4 regions of the Allobosea sp. FG18 genome follow, and region 3 is predicted to be linked to each of the others. Evidence: predicted binding sites of a transcription regulator. Region 3 holds the regulator's gene; each other region holds the start of a gene.

Region 1 (4,209 bases), on a different contig from region 3:
TTTAGCCGATCACTGCGCGGCGATGATCTTGCCGGCGTCCCACTTGTACATCGAGAAGCTCGGCGAGCTCAGGTCACCGGTCTTGCCATAGGTCAGCGTGCCGATCGCTGTCTTGACCGGCATGCCGGACTGCAGGGCCTTGGCGGCGCCGTTGGCGTCGCCCGGCTTGCCGGCCTTCTCGATCGCGGCCTTGAGCACCTCGACCGCCGCATAGGCGTTCAGCGTGAAGGCCTCCGGCGGGATGCCCTTCTCCTTCAGCGCCGCGACGGCCTGGGCCGAGTCGGGGTTCTTCAGCGCGTCGGTCGCGTTGGTGAAGAGCGTGCCGGTAGCGTGGTCTCCGCCGATCGCCGCGAACTCGGTGTTGGACAGGCCCTCGCCGCCGATGATCACCGCCTTGACGCCGGCATCGGCGAGCTGGCGCGCGAGCAGGCCGCCCTCGGGGTGGTAGCCGCCGAAATAGATCACCTCGACATTCGCCGCCTTCAGGCGCGTCACCACGGCAGAGAGATCCTTGTCGCCGGGATTGACGGTCAGCGCCGCCACTTCCTTGAGCCCGCCGGCATTGATACCCTTCTGGAAGGCGTCGGCCAGACCCTTGCCGTAGGTGCCCTTGTCATGGACGATCGCGATCTTCTTGTCCTTCAGGTTCTTCAGGACGTAAGTCGCGGCGATGTCGGCCTGCTGGTCGTCGCGGCCGCAGGTGCGGAAGACGTTCGTCAGGCCGCGCGTCGTCAGCGCCGGCGAGGTCGCGGTCGGCGTCACCATCAGCACGCCGCTCTCCGAAAACACGTCCGAGACCGCCATGGCGACGCCGGAAGTCACCGGCCCGACCACGAACTTGACCTTGTCGCCGACCAGCAGGTTGGCGGAGGAGACGCCCTGCTTCGGGTCGCCGGCATCGTCGGCGAGCTTCAGGACGAGCTTCTCGCCGAGCACGCCGCCATTCTTGTTGATCACGTCGACCGCGGTCTGGGCGCCGTTCTTGACCTGGTCGCCATAGGCGGCGACCGGGCCGGTCAGCGGCGCGACGAGGCCGATGGTGATGTCGGCCTGTGCGGTCTGGGCGGAGAGGAAGAGCGCGGCGGCCAGCGCGGCGCCCGACAGAAATTGTGACTTGTTCATCTGCATCTCCTTACGGCATGCAACTTTAGCGCGCGATCCCGTTGGGGGTCGCTTCTCGCCTGTATAGGCCAGGATGTCGGCGGAGGCACTGCCTGCGCTTTCATCAGCCAAGGCGGAAAATGCATGGCGATGCAGCAATGGGCGTCGGAAGCTGTGAAGATGGTCCTGTCTGACCTCAGCCGCTGCGGGCCTTGCGCTGGGCCTCCAGCTCCTCGGTGACGGCGATCACGTCGAGATAATCCTCGTGGCGGGCCGGCGCATAGCGCGAGACATGGCCGTCGGTGAAACTCTTCCACGCCTCCGGAGCGGCCTCTTTCATCGCGTTCATGGCGGCGACGAAATCGTCCTTCAGCCCCTGCGGCAGGTTGGCGCGGGTCGAGAATGGGCTGGCCGGGATCAGCGGCGATGTCCAGATCACGCGGGTCGAGCCGGCCGAAATCATCCCGCGATCGGCGAGCCTTTGCGCGACGCCGTGCTCTGCATTTGTCTGGTGGGTCGCGACGATGTCGAACTGGCCGCGCACCAGCGCCAGCACCGAATTGTCATGGCCGCCGGAGAAGACCGTGCCGCTGAAATGGGTTTTCGGGTCGATGCCCTGCTTGCGCAGGAAATAGGAGGGGAAGGCGTAGCCGGAGGTCGAGTTCGGGTCGGCGAAGGCCATCACCTTGCCCTTGAGATCCGCAAGGCTCCGGTAGGGGCTCTCCGACCGCACCAGCAACACGGAATAATAGCCTTCCTGCCCGTGGTTATCGACGTCGCGCAGCAGCGGCTGGAGCTTGTCGCCGAGCACGCGGCGCCCGAGCGCGTAGACCGCCGGTCCGAAGCGGGCGAAATCGACCTGGTCGGCCCGCATTGCTTCGACGAGGCCGGCATAGTCCGAAACCCGGAAGAAGCGCACGGGCACGCCGAGCCGCTGCGTGAGGTAATCGACCATCGGCTGGGTGCGGGCGATGGCGCCGGCCTCGTTCTCGGCGGAGGAGACGCCGAAGCGAACCTCCTTGATGCTCCGCCGCCAGTCCGAAGCCTGCGCGAAGGCGGGGGCGATGCTGCCGGCGGCGAGGCCGGCGAGAACGGAACGGCGTGTCGGCATGACTGTCTCCGCGCGACGGGGAACGAGATCGCGCCTCAATGAGCTGCGGTGACGACGGCTGGATGGCGGGCGGATGACAGTGCCGTGAAACGAGAAAAGGCCCGGCTTGCGCCGGGCCTTTCGTAGGCTTGGTAGGAGGCTGGATCAGAAGTCCATGCCGCCCCCGAAACCGGGCTTGCCCTGTTTCGGAATTCAGACGCTTTGGGCGTCTGGACTTCCTCAGAAGTCCATGCCGCCCATGCCGCCGCCGCCCATCGGGGGCATCGGGGCGTCCTTCTTCGGCAGGTCAGCGACCATCGCCTCGGTGGTGATCAGCAGGCCAGCGATCGAAGCCGCGTCCTGGATCGCCGTGCGGACGACCTTGGTCGGGTCGATGATGCCGGCCTTGACCAGATCGCCGTACTCGCCGGTCTGGGCGTTGTAGCCGAAGGTGTATTCCTTCGACTCGAGCAGCTTGCCGACCACGACCGCGCCGTCATCGCCGGCGTTGTCGACGATCTGACGGGCCGGAGCGGCGATCGCCTTGCGGACGATCTCGACGCCGGTCTTCTGGTCGTCGTTCTGGGTCTTGATGCCCTTGACCGAGGACAGGGCGCGCAGGAGCGCAACGCCACCGCCCGGAAGGATGCCTTCTTCCACCGCAGCGCGGGTGGCGTTCAGGGCGTCGTCGACGCGGTCCTTCTTCTCCTTGACCTCGACCTCGGTCGCGCCGCCGACGCGGATGACCGCGACGCCGCCGGCGAGCTTGGCCAGGCGCTCCTGGAGCTTCTCACGGTCGTAGTCCGAGGAGGTCTCCTCGATCTGGGCCTTGATCTGACCGACGCGAGCCTCGATGTCCTTCTTCTTGCCGGCGCCGTCGATGATCGTGGTGTTCTCCTTCTCGATGCGCACGCGCTTGGCGCGGCCGAGCATGTTGAGCGTCACGGTCTCGAGCTTGATGCCGAGGTCTTCCGAGATCATCTGGCCGGCGGTCAGGATCGAGATGTCCTCGAGCATGGCCTTGCGGCGATCACCGAAGCCCGGAGCCTTGACGGCCGCGACCTTCAGGCCGCCACGGAGCTTGTTGACGACGAGCGTGGCCAGAGCCTCGCCCTCGACGTCCTCGGCGATGATGAGGAGCGGCTTGCCGGTCTGAACGACGGCCTCGAGGATCGGCAGCATCGCCTGCAGCGAGGACAGCTTCTTCTCGAAGACGAGGATGTAGGGGTCGTCCAGCTCCGCGATCATCTTCTCGGAGTTGGTGATGAAGTACGGCGAGAGGTAGCCGCGGTCGAACTGCATGCCCTCGACGACGTCGAGCTCGGTGTCGGCGGTCTTGGCTTCCTCGACGGTGATGACACCCTCGTTGCCGACCTTCTGCATGGCCTTCGAGATCATCTCGCCGACCGACGAGTCGCCGTTGGCCGAGATGGTGCCGACCTGCGCGACTTCCGCGTTCGAGGTGACCTTCTTCGAGTTCTTCTTGAGGTCGGCGACGATGGCCTCGACGGCCAGATCGATGCCGCGCTTCAGGTCCATCGGGTTCATGCCGGCCGCAACCGACTTGGCGCCTTCACGGACGATCGCCTGGGCGAGAACGGTGGCGGTGGTGGTGCCGTCGCCGGCATGGTCGTTCTGGCGCGAAGCGACTTCGCGGACCATCTGGGCGCCCATGTTCTCGAACTTGTCGGAAAGCTCGATCTCCTTGGCGACGGTGACGCCGTCCTTGGTGATGCGCGGAGCGCCGAACGACTTCTCGATCACGACGTTGCGGCCCTTCGGACCCAGCGTGACCTTCACGGCATTGGCGAGGACATCCACGCCGCGCAGCATCTTGTCGCGGGCTTCAGTGCCGAATTTGACGTCTTTGGCAGCCATGAGAGCTACTCCTTGGACTGGAATTGGGAAGGTAGGAAAGCGGTCAGGCGGCTATCAGCCGACGACGCCCATGATGTCGGATTCCTTCATGATCAGGAGATCCTGGCCATCGATCTTGACCTCGGTGCCCGACCACTTGC
Region 2 (4,209 bases), on a different contig from region 3:
GCACAGATTGGCTTCGCCGCGCTCGCCTTGGGCTCGCGCGCCTTCGGCATCGAGCTCGGCGCGCTGGCGCTGGCCTGTGAACTCCTCGTCGCTCTGTTGACGGTCGCCTCGATGACGGCCTATCTCGCCTTCTGGCTGCGCCACATGGCAGGTTGACGGGGCTTTATCCGCCTGAACGGCTTGGAACCGCAGGCCCCGATGCACATCTGACATGTCCTGCCGGCCGTGAGACGCGAGAGAGGCTGATCGATGACGTTGCAACGCCAGATCGGCTTCTGGGTCGGCTCCCTTGTCGTCTTCGTCCTGTTCCTGGTGGTGCTGCGCGATGTGCTGCTGCCCTTCATCGCGGCGCTGACGCTGGCCTATCTGCTCGATCCGCTCGCCGACCGGTTGGAGCGCATGGGCATGAATCGGCTGGCGGCGACGATCGTCATCCTCGTCGTCTTCCTGCTCATCTTCGTGCTGGCGCTGGTGCTGCTCGCGCCGTTGCTCGGCCAGCAGCTCGCCGGCCTCGTCGCCCGTCTGCCCGGCGATGCCGCCAAGCTCCAGGCTCTGGTGCTGGAGAAGAGCGCGCCCTGGCTCGAGCGTTTCGGGGGCGCGGAACTGACCAAGGAGGCGCAGAGTTCGCTCGGCAATCTCGTCGGCGACGGCATGAAATGGGTCGGCGGCCTGCTCCAATCGCTCTGGAGCGGCGGCACCGCCATCGTCGGCGTGTTCTCGCTCCTGGTGCTGACACCGGTCATCGCCTTCTACCTGCTGGCCGACTGGGACCGCATGGTCGCGACCGTCGACAGCTGGCTGCCGCTCGAGCATCGCGACACCATCCGCAGCCTGCTGCACGAGATGGACATGGCGATCGCGGGATTCCTGCGCGGGCAGGCGCTGGTCTGCGTGCTGCTCGGCGGCTTCTATGCCATTGGCCTCAGCGTCATCGGGGTCAATTTCGGCGCGCTGATCGGCATCATCTCGGGCTTCCTCTCCTTCATCCCCTATGTCGGCTCGCTGACCGGACTCGTGCTCTCGGTCGGTGTCGCGACGGTGCAGTTCTGGCCGGACTGGACCTGGCCCTTGGCGACGCTCGGCGTCTTCTTCGCCGGGCAGTTCCTCGAAGGGAACATCCTCCAGCCCAAGTTGGTCGGCAATTCCATCGGCGTTCACCCGGTCTGGCTGATGTTCGCGCTGCTTGCCTTCGGCTCGCTGTTCGGCTTCGTCGGCCTGTTGCTGGCGGTGCCGCTCGCGGCCGTCATCGGCGTGCTCTGCCGCTTCGCCTTGCGGCAATATCTCGCCAGCAACCTTTATCATGGTGGTGATGCCACCCGCGCTGCGGCGGCCAAGGCGCGCATCGACGCCGACGCCTGAGTTGTCCATGTCCGAAATTCCCCCGCGTCCGCGCCAGCTCGCCTTCGACCTGCCGGTCGACAGCCGTCATGGCGTCGAGGATTTTCTGGTCGGCGCCTCCAACGAGGCCGCCTATGGCCTGATCGAGCGCTGGCCGGCCTGGCCGGAAGCCTGGCTGCGCCTGACCGGGCCGGAAGGCGCCGGCAAGACCCATCTCGCCGCGATCTGGGCGCGCGCGGCCCATGCCTGGACGATTTCCGCCAGGGAGCTGGACGAGGCGCAGGTGCCGCATCTCGTCTCCGGCGGCGCGCTGGTGATCGAGGATTGCGATTCAGGCTCCCTCGACGAGCCCGCCCTGTTCCATCTGATGAATGCGATCAAGGCGCGCGGCGGCTCGTTGCTGCTGACGGCGCGGCGCTCGCCCGACCTCTGGGGGCTGACAGTACCGGACCTGCTCTCGCGCCTGAGGCTGGCTCCTGCCGCAACGATCGAGCCACCGGATGACGGGTTGCTGCGGGCATTGCTGGTCAAGCTCTTCATCGACCGCCAGCTCGTCGTCGATATCGCGGTGATCGACGCCCTCGCCATGCGGATGGAGCGTTCCTTCGCCGCCGCGCGGCAGGTTGTCGACCGGCTCGACCGGCTTGCGCTCGAACGCGGCCGCAGGGTGACGCGCCCCTTGGTGCAGGAGGCTTTGGCGGAACTCTTCCCGCAGGATGCGGGTTGAACCGGGCCGCGTCTCCTCGAGCCGGCATTCCTCAAATCATGTCGCTTGTCATCGAACCGTCACGCTAGGATGGCTTCAAGATCGGCGACAGGTGAGGGGCCGATCGGGGCACGGATGAAGCGCATGACGACTGATACTGTGATGATCCAGGCCGAGACTACCGGTGAGGAGGCCGCGCTGTCGCTGCGCCAGCAACCGGAGCGCTTCATGAACCGTGAGCTCTCCTGGCTCCAGTTCAACCGCCGCGTCATGGAGGAAGCCTCGAATCGCAGTCACCCGCTGCTGGAGCAACTGCGCTTCCTCTCGATCTCCGCGAACAATCTCGACGAGTTCTTCATGGTCCGCGTCTCCGGCCTGCGCGAGCAGCTCAAGGCCGGCGTCATCACGCGCAGCCAGGACGGCCTGACGCCGGCCGGCCAGCTCGTCGCCATCGGCGAAGCCGTCGCGGCCTTGACCGCCGACCAGCAGGCGCGCTGGGCCGAGCTGCGCCACGATCTGCACGAGAACCGCATCCACCTGCTCCAGCCCGGCGATATCGGATCGCAGGACCGGATCTGGCTGGAGGATTACTTCCTCAACTACATCTTCCCGGTGCTGACGCCGCTGGCGATCGACCCGGCGCATCCCTTCCCCTTCATCCCCAATCTCGGCTTCACCATCGCGCTGGCGCTGGAGCGCAAGCATGACGGGCGCCAGCTCGACGCGCTGATCCGCGTGCCCACGAAGATCGACCGCTTCATCGAGTTGCCGGACCTGGCGCGCGAAGGGCTGCACCGCTTCATCGCGCTCGACGACGCGGTCTCGCTGTTCATCAGCAAGCTCTTCCCGGGTTACGAGGTGAAGGGCGCCGGCTCGTTCCGCATCATCCGCGATTCCGATCTGGACATCGAGGAGGAGGCGGAGGATCTCGTCCGCGTCTTCGAGACCATGCTGAAGCAGCGCCGCCTCGGCGTCGTCATCCGGCTCGAACTCTCGACCGGCATGCCGGACCATCTGCGCCGGCTGATCGTGCGCGAGCTCAAGGTCGACAACGACGAGGTCGTCGAGGTCAACGGCATGATCGGCCTGACCGAGCTCTCGCAGCTCGTCGGCGTCGATCGGCCCGACCTGAAGTTCAAGCCCTACAACGCCCGCTTCCCGGAGCGCATCCGCGAGCATGGCGGCGATTGCTTCGCCGCGATCCGCCAGAAGGACCTGCTGGTCCATCACCCCTATGAGAGCTTCGACGTCGTCGTGCAGTTCCTGCAGCAGGCGGCGCGCGACCCCAATGTCGTCGCGATCAAGCAGACGCTCTACCGCACCTCCGCGAACTCGCCGATCGTCAAGGCGCTTACCGAAGCGGCCGAGGCCGGCAAGTCGGTGACGGCGCTGGTCGAGCTCAAGGCCCGCTTCGACGAGGAAGCCAATATCCGCTGGGCCAAGGAGATGGAGCGCGCCGGCGTCCAGGTCGTCTACGGCTTCATCGAGCTCAAGACCCACGCCAAGCTGTCATTGGTCGTGCGCCGCGAGGCGGGGCAGCTCGTCAGCTACTGCCACATCGCGACCGGCAACTACCACCCGATCACGGCGCGCATCTATACCGACGTCTCCTTCTTCACCGCCGATCCGGTGATCGCGCAGGACGTCGCCCGCATCTTCAACTTCATCACCGGCTATGCCGAGCCCGCTGGGCTCGAGCGGATGGCCGTCTCGCCGACCAGCCTGAAGCAGCGCCTGCTCGCCGACATCGCCGAGGAGATCGCCCATGTGAAGGCCGGCCGCAAGGGCGCGATCTGGGGCAAGTGCAATTCGCTGGTCGATCCCGAGATTATCGACGCGCTCTATGACGCCAGCCAGGCCGGCGTCGAGATCGACTTCGTCGTGCGCGGCATCTGCTGCCTGAGGCCCGGCGTGCCCGGTCTATCCGAGAATATCCGGGTCAAGTCGATTATCGGCCGCTTCCTGGAGCATACCCGCATCTACGCCTTCGGCGCCGGTCACGGCATGCCGTCGCCCAAGGCCAAGATCTACATTTCCTCGGCCGACCTGATGCCGCGCAATCTCGACCGCCGCGTCGAGGCGCTGACGCCGATCCTCAATCCGACTGTGCATCAGCAGTTGCTGGATCAGATCATGTTGGCCAATCTGCTCGACAACGAGCAGAG
Region 3 (4,209 bases):
ATGTCGATCTACGACAACGTCGCCTTCGGCATCCGCCTCTACGAGAAGCCGCCGAAATCGGAGCTCGACGACCGCGTCGAGGGTGCCCTGCGCCGTGCCGCGCTCTGGGACGAGGTCAAGGACAAGCTGAAGAGCTCGGGCATGGGCCTCTCCGGCGGCCAGCAGCAGCGCCTGTGCATCGCCCGCACCATCGCGCAGAAGCCGGAGGTGATCCTGTTCGACGAGCCGACCTCGGCGCTCGACCCGATCTCGACCGGCAAGATCGAGGACCTGCTGGAGCAGCTCAAGAGCGACTTCACCATCGCGATCGTCACGCACAACATGCAGCAGGCGGCGCGCATCTCGCAGTACACGGCGTTCATGTATCTCGGCGAGGTCATCGAGTTCGCGCCGACCAACACGATCTTCATGAACCCCGCCAAGAAGCAGACCCAGGACTACGTCACCGGCCGTTTCGGCTAAGCGACATTTAGTTTCGCATCGGCTTGCCCGAAAACCGGTTTCCACTTTTCGGCCCGATGTGCCGGAGGACAACGCCATGACCGACCATATCGTCCGCTCCTACGACACCGATCTCGAAGGCATCCGCCGCAGCCTTGCCGAAATGGGCGGCATGGCCGAGCGCATGCTGGGCGATTCCACGGTCGCGCTCGTTCGCCGCGACACCGCGCTCGCCCAGAAGATCATCTCGGCCGACCAGCGCCTCGACAATCTCCAGCGCGAGGTCGAGGAGAAGGCCGTGCTCACCATCGCCCGGCGCCAGCCGCTGGCGCAGGATCTGCGCGAGCTGATCTCGGCGATCCGCCTCGCTTCCGACATCGAGCGCGTCGGCGATCTCGCCAAGAACATCGCCAAGCGCGCCGTCGCCATCGCCGGGCAGTTCCAGCCGCCGCATCGCGCGGTCGTCGGCCTCGAGCATATCAGCCGTCTCGTGCAGGCCCAGCTCAAGGACGTGCTCGACGCCTATGCCGCGACCAACGAGCAGAAGGCGCTCGAGGTCTGGAAGCGCGACGACGAGATCGACGCGCTCTACACCTCGCTGTTCCGCGAACTCCTGACCTACATGATGGAAGATCCGCGCAACATCACCTTCTGCACGCATCTGCTGTTCTGCGCGAAGAACATCGAGCGCATCGGCGACCACACCACCAATATCGCCGAGACCATCCATTACCTCGTCACCGGCGATTCCCTCGATGTGAACCGTCCCAAGCTCGATACGACCAATATCGAGGTCGAAGCGGTGACGGGAAACTGAACGAACACGAAGTGCCGTAGCCTTTCCGTCATGGTCGGGCTTGTCCCGACCATCCACGTCTTCGTCCTGGCAGGTGCCGTTCAAGACGTGGATGCTCGCCACAGGGGCGAGCATGACGGCAGGCTCGAATGACGGACGGAAAAGAAGCATGGCCGCACGCATCCTGATCGTCGAGGACGAGGAGCCGCTCACCCTGCTGCTGCGCTACAACCTCGAGGCCGAGGGCTTCGAGGTGGACAGCGTCGCGCGCGGGGACGATGCGGAACTGCACCTGCGCGATCACACGCCCGATCTCGTCCTGCTTGACTGGATGCTGCCGGGCCTGTCCGGCATCGAACTCTGCCGGCGCCTGCGCTCGCGGCGCGATACCGAGCGCGTGCCGATCATCATGTTGACGGCGCGCGGCGAGGAGACCGAGCGGGTTCGTGGCCTTGCGACCGGCGCCGACGACTATGTCGTCAAGCCCTTCTCGCTGCCGGAGCTGATCGCGCGCATCCAGGCGCTGCTGCGCAGGGCGAAGCCCGGTCACGTCGCCGGCCTGCTCGCGGCCGGCGACCTCGAACTCGACCGCACGACGCGGCGTGTCCGGCGGGCGGGGAGCGAACTGCATCTCGGGCCGACCGAGTTCCGCCTGCTGGAATTCCTGATGCAGGCGCCGGGCCGGGTCTATTCGCGCGCGCAGCTCCTCGACGCAGTCTGGGGCCGCGACGTCTATATCGACGAGCGCACGGTGGACGTCCATGTCGGGCGTTTGCGCAAGGCGATCACGCCGGGTGATGCCAAGGACCCGCTGCGCACCGTGCGCGGCGCGGGCTACGCCTTCGACGAGACCTTCGCGCGCAGCGGAGCCGCGTAAGCCTCAGGCGTCCGGCCCGCCCTCGATATCGCCGACCCAGCTCAGCGCCTTGTCATAGTCCTCGGGCTTGAAGGCGCGGACCTTGACGAAGGGGATCGCCGGGTCGAGCAGATCGACGAAGCCGGCGAGCCAGCCCCTGTCGGTGATTACGGCCTCCTTCGGAAAGCGCCTGAGCTCCCAGAGCTTGCCGATGCTGTAGCGCGCGTCCTTCCAGGCCGCGGCGAGTGTCATGTCGGTGAAATCGGTCATGTCGGCGAGGATGCCGAGCTTCTCGTGGCGGGTCAGCCGTGCCTCGATATCGGCTACGATCGCGTCGATATCCTCAGCCGTCAGCGTCCGCGACAGGCGATAGGCGGCGACATGGTCCGGGGCAGGCAGAATGGTGTGCATGGCGCGTCCTCCTTCGCGACAACGCGCGGGCGAGCGGGAGGTTTCGCCGGGCTGGCCTTGCCGAAGATCGGGCGCTATGGCCTCCAAAGCCATTCTTGAAGAGCAGCGCGGGAGGGCGCGACGTTGAGCGCGGCGCAGATCACGAAGGCGGAAGGCGCTGCCGTCACGATCACGCGTGTGAGTAAGCGCTTTGGCCCGCAGATCGCACTGAACGACGTCTCGCTCGCGGTCGAACCAGGGCAGGTCCAGTGCATCATCGGGCCGCCGGGTGCGGGCAAATCGACGCTACTGCGCTGCATCGGTCAAAGCGAGGCGATCGATCAGGGTTCGATCGAGATCGACGGAGAGCCGGTCGAACCGGAGAGCGCGCGCCGTCACCCAACCATCGGCATGGTGTCGCAGCGCCCGGAATTGCTCGACCATATGACCGCCCTGCAGCATGTCATCGAGGGGCCGCTCGCCCTGCTGAGGCGGCCGCGCAGGGAGATCGTCATGGAGGCGATGGCGGCGCTGGAGAGGGTCGGGCTGGCAGATCGGCGCGATTCCTATCCGAGTGAACTCCCGGGCGGGCAGCGGCAACGCCTCGCCATCGCGCGGGCGATGGCGGCGAGGCCGCGGCTGATGCTGCTGGACGAACCGATGGCCGGGCTCGATCCGGACGCCGCGGGCGAGGTTCTCGATGTGATCCGCGGGCTTGCAGGCTCGGGCCTGACCATGATCGTGGCGACGCATGAGCCTAGCTTCCTGCGCGAGGTCGCCGACGACATCGCCTTCATGAAGGGCGGCGAGATCGTCGAGCAGGGAGCGCCCCGGATCATCCTCGTCGCAGCGAAGCAGGCGCGCACACGCGACTTCGTCGCAACTCCGACGGCGTAAGGCCTTTCGCCGCGAGTGCTCGGCGGGCTTGCGATGAGGGCAGGGCTGCCGTAACCCGGTGAGGTCTTTTCTGGATCGCCAGCGCCCGCCGTCATGTCAGCCTCGATCACCGACCGTTATGCCGCCCTGGTCGAGGCGGGCGCCATCGAGCGCGATCCCGCGCAGGTCGCGGTGGTCAAGAAGCTCCAGGCGCTGACCGAAACGCTTGCCGCCCGGCGCCTGGCCCGCAAGGGCAGCGCGCTCGGCTGGCTCTTCGGCAAGAAGCCAGACACGGCGGCGGTGCCGAAGGGGCTCTATGTCTGGGGCTCGGTCGGCCGCGGCAAGACCATGCTGATGGACATGTTCTTCGAGGCAGCGCCGGTGAAGCGCAAGCGCCGCGTGCATTTCCACGAATTCCTCGCCGACGTCCATGGCCGCATCAATGCCTTCCGCCAAAAGATCAAGAGCGGCGAGGTCAAGGACGCCGATCCGATCGCGCCGGTTGCGGCCGCGCTGGCGGAAGAGGCCTATCTGCTCTGCTTCGACGAGTTCACCGTCACCGATATCGCCGATGCGATGATTCTCGGGCGGCTGTTCACGGCGCTGTTCGCGGCGGGCGTGGTGGTGGTCGCGACTTCGAATGTCGAGCCGTCGCGGCTCTATGAGGGCGGGCTCAACCGGGCGCTGTTCCTGCCCTTCATCGCGTTGCTGCAGACCAAGGTCGAGGTGCTCAAGCTCGATGCGCGCACCGATTTCCGGCTGGAGAAGCTGGGCGGTGCGCCGGTCTATCATGCCCCGGCCGACGAGAAGGCGAAGGCTGCGCTCGATACCGCCTTCAAGGCGCTGTCGG
Region 4 (4,209 bases), on a different contig from region 3:
GCACGGTGAATTCGCGGTCGTTGCTCTCGATCCGGCCTGACGGGATCTCGACATTCTGCGCCCGGACGGCCGCCTCGATCTGCTGGACCGAGATGTCGTAGGCCGAAAGGCGGGCGCGATCGAGCCAGATGCGCATCGCATATTGCCGCTGGCCGAGAATGCGGACCTCCGCCACGCCGGTCACGTTCTGGACCCGGTCGGAGATGAAACGATCGGCGAAATCGGTGAGCTCGAGCGGCCCGTGCCGCGAACTCGTCAGCGAGAGGTAGAGGATCGGCTGCGCGTCGGCCTCGACCTTGGCGATGACCGGTTCGTCGATCTCGTCCGGCAGGCGGCTGCGCACGCGGCTGACGCGGTCGCGCACGTCGGACGCCGCGACGTCGGGGTCGACATCCGGGCGGAAGCGCACCTGGATGAAGCTGCGCTCCTGGCGGCTGGCCGAGGAGATGATCTCGATGCCCTCGATACCGGCGATCGAGTTCTCCAGGATCTGCGTGACCTGCGTCTCGATGATCTCGGCCGAGGCGCCGCGATAATCGGTACGGACCGAGACGATCGGCTCGTCGATATTCGGATATTCGCGGATCGTCAGGCGGCCATAGGAGACGATGCCGATCAGCATCACCAGAAGGCTCAGCACCGTCGAGAGGACGGGCCGGCGGACGAAGAGTTCGAAGAGGCTCATGGGCCGGTCCTCAAAGCATTTTCGTAAAGAGCGGAGGCCGGTTTACGTGAAGAACCGAAGGTCCGCGTCAGCGAATATGCGATAAACAAAGAGATAGAGCATTTCGCGGAAAGCGCGAAAATGCTCTAGAGCTGGCTCGTCCGGACGACCTTGTCCTTGATCGCGATGATCGCGCCGTCGCGCAGCCGCATCTGGCCGGCGGTGATGATCTGCATGTCGGGCGTCAGCCCGCGGACGATCTCGACCTTGCCCGGCAGGCGCTTGCCCAGCTCGACCGTGACCTTCTTCGCCTTGCCCTTGTCGACGACGTAGATGATCTTGCCGACGGCATCCGGCACTACGGCCATCTCCGGTACGACGATCGCCTTCTCGCGATAGTCGACCGTGATCGCGAGCCGGGCGAAGAGGCCGGGCTTCAGCGCGAGATCGGCGTTCGGGATGTTGGCGCGCAGGCGGATCGCCCGGCCGTTGACATCGACCACCGGGTCGATCGCGTAGATCTGCCCCTGGAACCTCCGGTCCGGAACCGCATCGACCCGCATCTGCACGGGCTGGCCGACCTTGAGGCGGCTGAGATAGATCTCGGGCACGCGGAAATCGATCTTGATCGGGTCGATGCTGGTCAGCACGATCAGCGGCTTGCCGACCGAGACGTAGTCGCCGACGCCGACCGAGCGCAGGCCGACGACGCCGTTGAACGGCGCCACGATGGTCGACTGCGCCAGCTTGGCCTTGGCGAGCTGGACGCGCGCCTCGCTGGAAGCGAGCTTCGCCGCGGATTCGTCGAGCGCGACCTGCGTGCCCGAGCCGCGCGAGACCAGCCCCCTGAGCCGGTCATTGGTGTCGCGGGCGAGGCCGAGATCGGCCATTGCCTGCTTCAGCTCGGCATCGAGGATCGCCGTGTCGAGCTTGACCAGCTCCTGCGCGGCCTTGACGCGCTCGCCCTCGCGGAAGCCGAGGAAGATGACGCGGCCGGCGATTTCCGGCGCGATCACCACGGATTCATCGGCGGCGAGCGTGCCGAGCGCCTCGACCTCCTCGCTCACGGTCGCCAGTTCGACGGACGCGACCTCCACCGGAACGGCGCGCGGCCCCGAGACCGCGCTCGCCTGAGCCTGCTGGGTGCCGGCGCGCTGGTTGCGGTAGGCATAGTAACCACCGCCCGCGATGGCGGCGACGAGAATAAGGAGAACGAACCGCTTCATCAGGCTGGAGGCTCCGTTGCCGCCCATTGGTCTTAAATGGAACGAAAGGCATTGCTAAGATGCCGGCACGCCACAGCGGCACAAAAACAAAGGCTTTTGCGCCGATGCCGCATCGATCCGGCCTCGCAGGCATCAAAGCAAGATGCTTGCCGATAAGAAGCCCACCGTCACGGGCATCTCCGCCGCACACAGACATCCACCATCATCCTGCCGGGAAGCCGCTGATCGTCCAAGCGCATTCTCGAGACCTCACGAAACGTTGACCGGTCCACAGGTCGTACATCGTTCTTTTCAGGGCCGTCACGCCGCTGTCATCCGCGGCATTTAGGGCTCGCCGCGATCGAGACGCTCCCTCCCGCACCGCCGGACGGGGACGCGCTCATGCCCGCATCGTGCCCGAGAACCAGTCCATGCTCCGCATCGAAGGCCTGACCAAGCGCTTTGGCGACAGGAACGCGGTCGACACCGTCACCCTGACCGTCCCGAAGGGAGAGATGGTCGGCGTTATCGGCCCCTCCGGCGCCGGCAAGTCGACGCTCTTGCGCATGCTGAACCGCCTGACCGAGCCGACCGCAGGCCAGATCATCTGCGAGGAGCAGGACGTCACCGGCCTGAAAGGTGCCTCGCTCCGGCGCTGGCGCCGCGACACGGCGATGATCTTCCAGCAGTTCAACCTCGTCGGCCGCCTGGACGTGCTGACCAATGTCCTGCTCGGCCGGCTGAACCATCGTTCGGCGGCGCTGACGCTGGTCAAGAGCTTCTCCGAGGACGACAAGGTCCGCGCCATCGCGGCACTCGAGCGTCTCGATATGGGCCATCTGCTGGCGCAGCGCGCCGAGACGCTTTCGGGCGGCCAGCAACAGCGCGTCGCCATCGCCCGCGCCCTCGTCCAGGAACCGCGCATCATCCTCGCCGACGAGCCAATCGCCTCGCTCGACCCGCGCAATACCCAGGTCGTCATGGACGCGCTGTTCCGCATCAATCGCGAGGACGGCATCACCGTGATGTGCAACCTGCACGACCTCGACATCGCCGCGAAATACTGTGACCGCCTGATCGGCATGTCCGCCGGCAAGGTCGTGTTCGATGATGTGCCGCAGGCGCTGACCCGCGAGATCGCAGCTGAACTCTACGGCATCGAGGCCAAGGATGCCGGCGCCGAGGCGCTGGATGCGCTCGACGCCATCGCCGCCTCCGAGGCGAAGCGCGCCCGCCAGAAGATCGCCTGATTTCCAGAGATCGCCGGACCGGCCCGAAGGCCGTCGCCGCGAGAAGACCATCCCCGACTACAACCAGGAGCACATCGATGCTGACCCGCCGTCATACCCTCTCGCTCGCCGTCGCCGGCCTCGCGCTCGCAGCCGCTCCGGCCTTCGCGCAGGACTGGAAGGCCAAGTATCCCGAGCTCGTCTTCGCGATCATCCCCTCCGAGAACGCCTCCGGCGTCACCGAGCGCTACACCCCCTTCGTGCAGTATCTCGCCAAGGAGCTCGGCACCAAGGTCACCCTGCGCATCGCCAACGACTACGCCGCGATCATCGAGGGCCAGCGCACCGGCAACATCCACATCGCCTCCTACGGCCCGTCCTCCTTCGCCCGCGCCCGCATGACCGGCGCCAAGGTCGATGCCTTCGCCATCGAGACCAATCTCGACGGCACGAAGGGCTATCACTCGGTCTTCTACGTGAAGAAGGACTCGCCCTATCAGAAGGTCGAGGACCTCAAGGGCAAGAATCTCGGCCTCGTCGATCCGAACTCGACCTCGGGCAACAACGTCCCGCGCTTCGCGCTGAACGGCATGAAGATCGAGCCGGAAACCTTCTTCTCGAAGGTCGTCTATACCGGCAGCCACGAGAACGCGATCATCGCGCTCCAGCAGGGCACCGTCGACATCGCCGCCAACTGGTGGAACGACGAGCAGGAATCGAACCTGCAGCGCATGGCCCGCAAGAACATGGCCAAGGCCGAGGACTTCCGGATCATCTTCAAGTCCGAGCAGATCGTGAATTCGCCGATGGCCTATCTCACCGACATGCCGGAAGAGCTGAAGGCCAAGATCCGCGACGCCGTCCTGAACCTCGCCACCAAGGACAAGGCCGCCTTCGACAAGATCTATGAAGGCAAGCAGGGCCCGCTCGTCGCCGTCGACAACAAGGCCTACGACCCGATCATCGAGCTGAACAAGTTCGTCGACGAGCTCCGCAAGAAGAAGTCGTCGTAAGCAGCACGCCTGCTCTCGCCGTCATGGCCGGGCCTGTCCCGACCATCCACGTCTTCGCTGCGCCGATCGCATGCGTTGCTCAGGACGCGGATGCTCGC

The links. Region 3 encodes PhoB, which activates phosphate uptake and scavenging genes when phosphate is short. Its sites were predicted from a motif close to TGTCATNNANCTGTCAT; they were not measured.
Region 1: a site for PhoB is predicted at 2,275-2,291, ahead of phnD (phosphate/phosphite/phosphonate ABC transporter substrate-binding protein). Genes of this name have one in related genera too.
Region 2: a site for PhoB is predicted at 2,112-2,128, ahead of ACODTJ_RS22710 (RNA degradosome polyphosphate kinase). Genes of this name have one in related genera too.
Region 4: a site for PhoB is predicted at 2,189-2,205, ahead of phnC (phosphonate ABC transporter ATP-binding protein). Genes of this name have one in related genera too.

Annotation. Positions count from the first base shown of each region.
Region 1 covers NZ_JBMDKB010000014.1:6,817-11,025, reverse strand. The annotation lists gene ACODTJ_RS16085 (branched-chain amino acid ABC transporter substrate-binding protein) at 10-1,122, opposite strand; gene phnD (phosphate/phosphite/phosphonate ABC transporter substrate-binding protein) at 1,298-2,212, opposite strand; gene groL (chaperonin GroEL) at 2,432-4,069, opposite strand; gene groES (co-chaperone GroES) at 4,124-4,209, opposite strand, start outside.
Region 2 covers NZ_JBMDKB010000022.1:79,814-84,022, forward strand. The annotation lists gene ACODTJ_RS22695 (CDP-alcohol phosphatidyltransferase family protein) at 1-156, shown strand, start outside; gene ACODTJ_RS22700 (AI-2E family transporter) at 250-1,359, shown strand; gene ACODTJ_RS22705 (P-loop NTPase family protein) at 1,367-2,065, shown strand; gene ACODTJ_RS22710 (RNA degradosome polyphosphate kinase) at 2,189-4,209, shown strand, end outside.
Region 3 covers NZ_JBMDKB010000002.1:106,506-110,714, forward strand. The annotation lists gene pstB (phosphate ABC transporter ATP-binding protein PstB) at 1-462, shown strand, start outside; gene phoU (phosphate signaling complex protein PhoU) at 539-1,258, shown strand; gene phoB (phosphate regulon transcriptional regulator PhoB) at 1,407-2,114, shown strand; gene ACODTJ_RS02705 (SpoIIAA family protein) at 2,118-2,504, opposite strand; gene ACODTJ_RS02710 (amino acid ABC transporter ATP-binding protein) at 2,628-3,380, shown strand; gene zapE (cell division protein ZapE) at 3,474-4,209, shown strand, end outside.
Region 4 covers NZ_JBMDKB010000016.1:95,313-99,521, reverse strand. The annotation lists gene ACODTJ_RS18145 (efflux RND transporter permease subunit) at 1-685, opposite strand, end outside; gene ACODTJ_RS18140 (efflux RND transporter periplasmic adaptor subunit) at 811-1,890, opposite strand; gene phnC (phosphonate ABC transporter ATP-binding protein) at 2,301-3,119, shown strand; gene phnD (phosphonate ABC transporter substrate-binding protein) at 3,197-4,111, shown strand.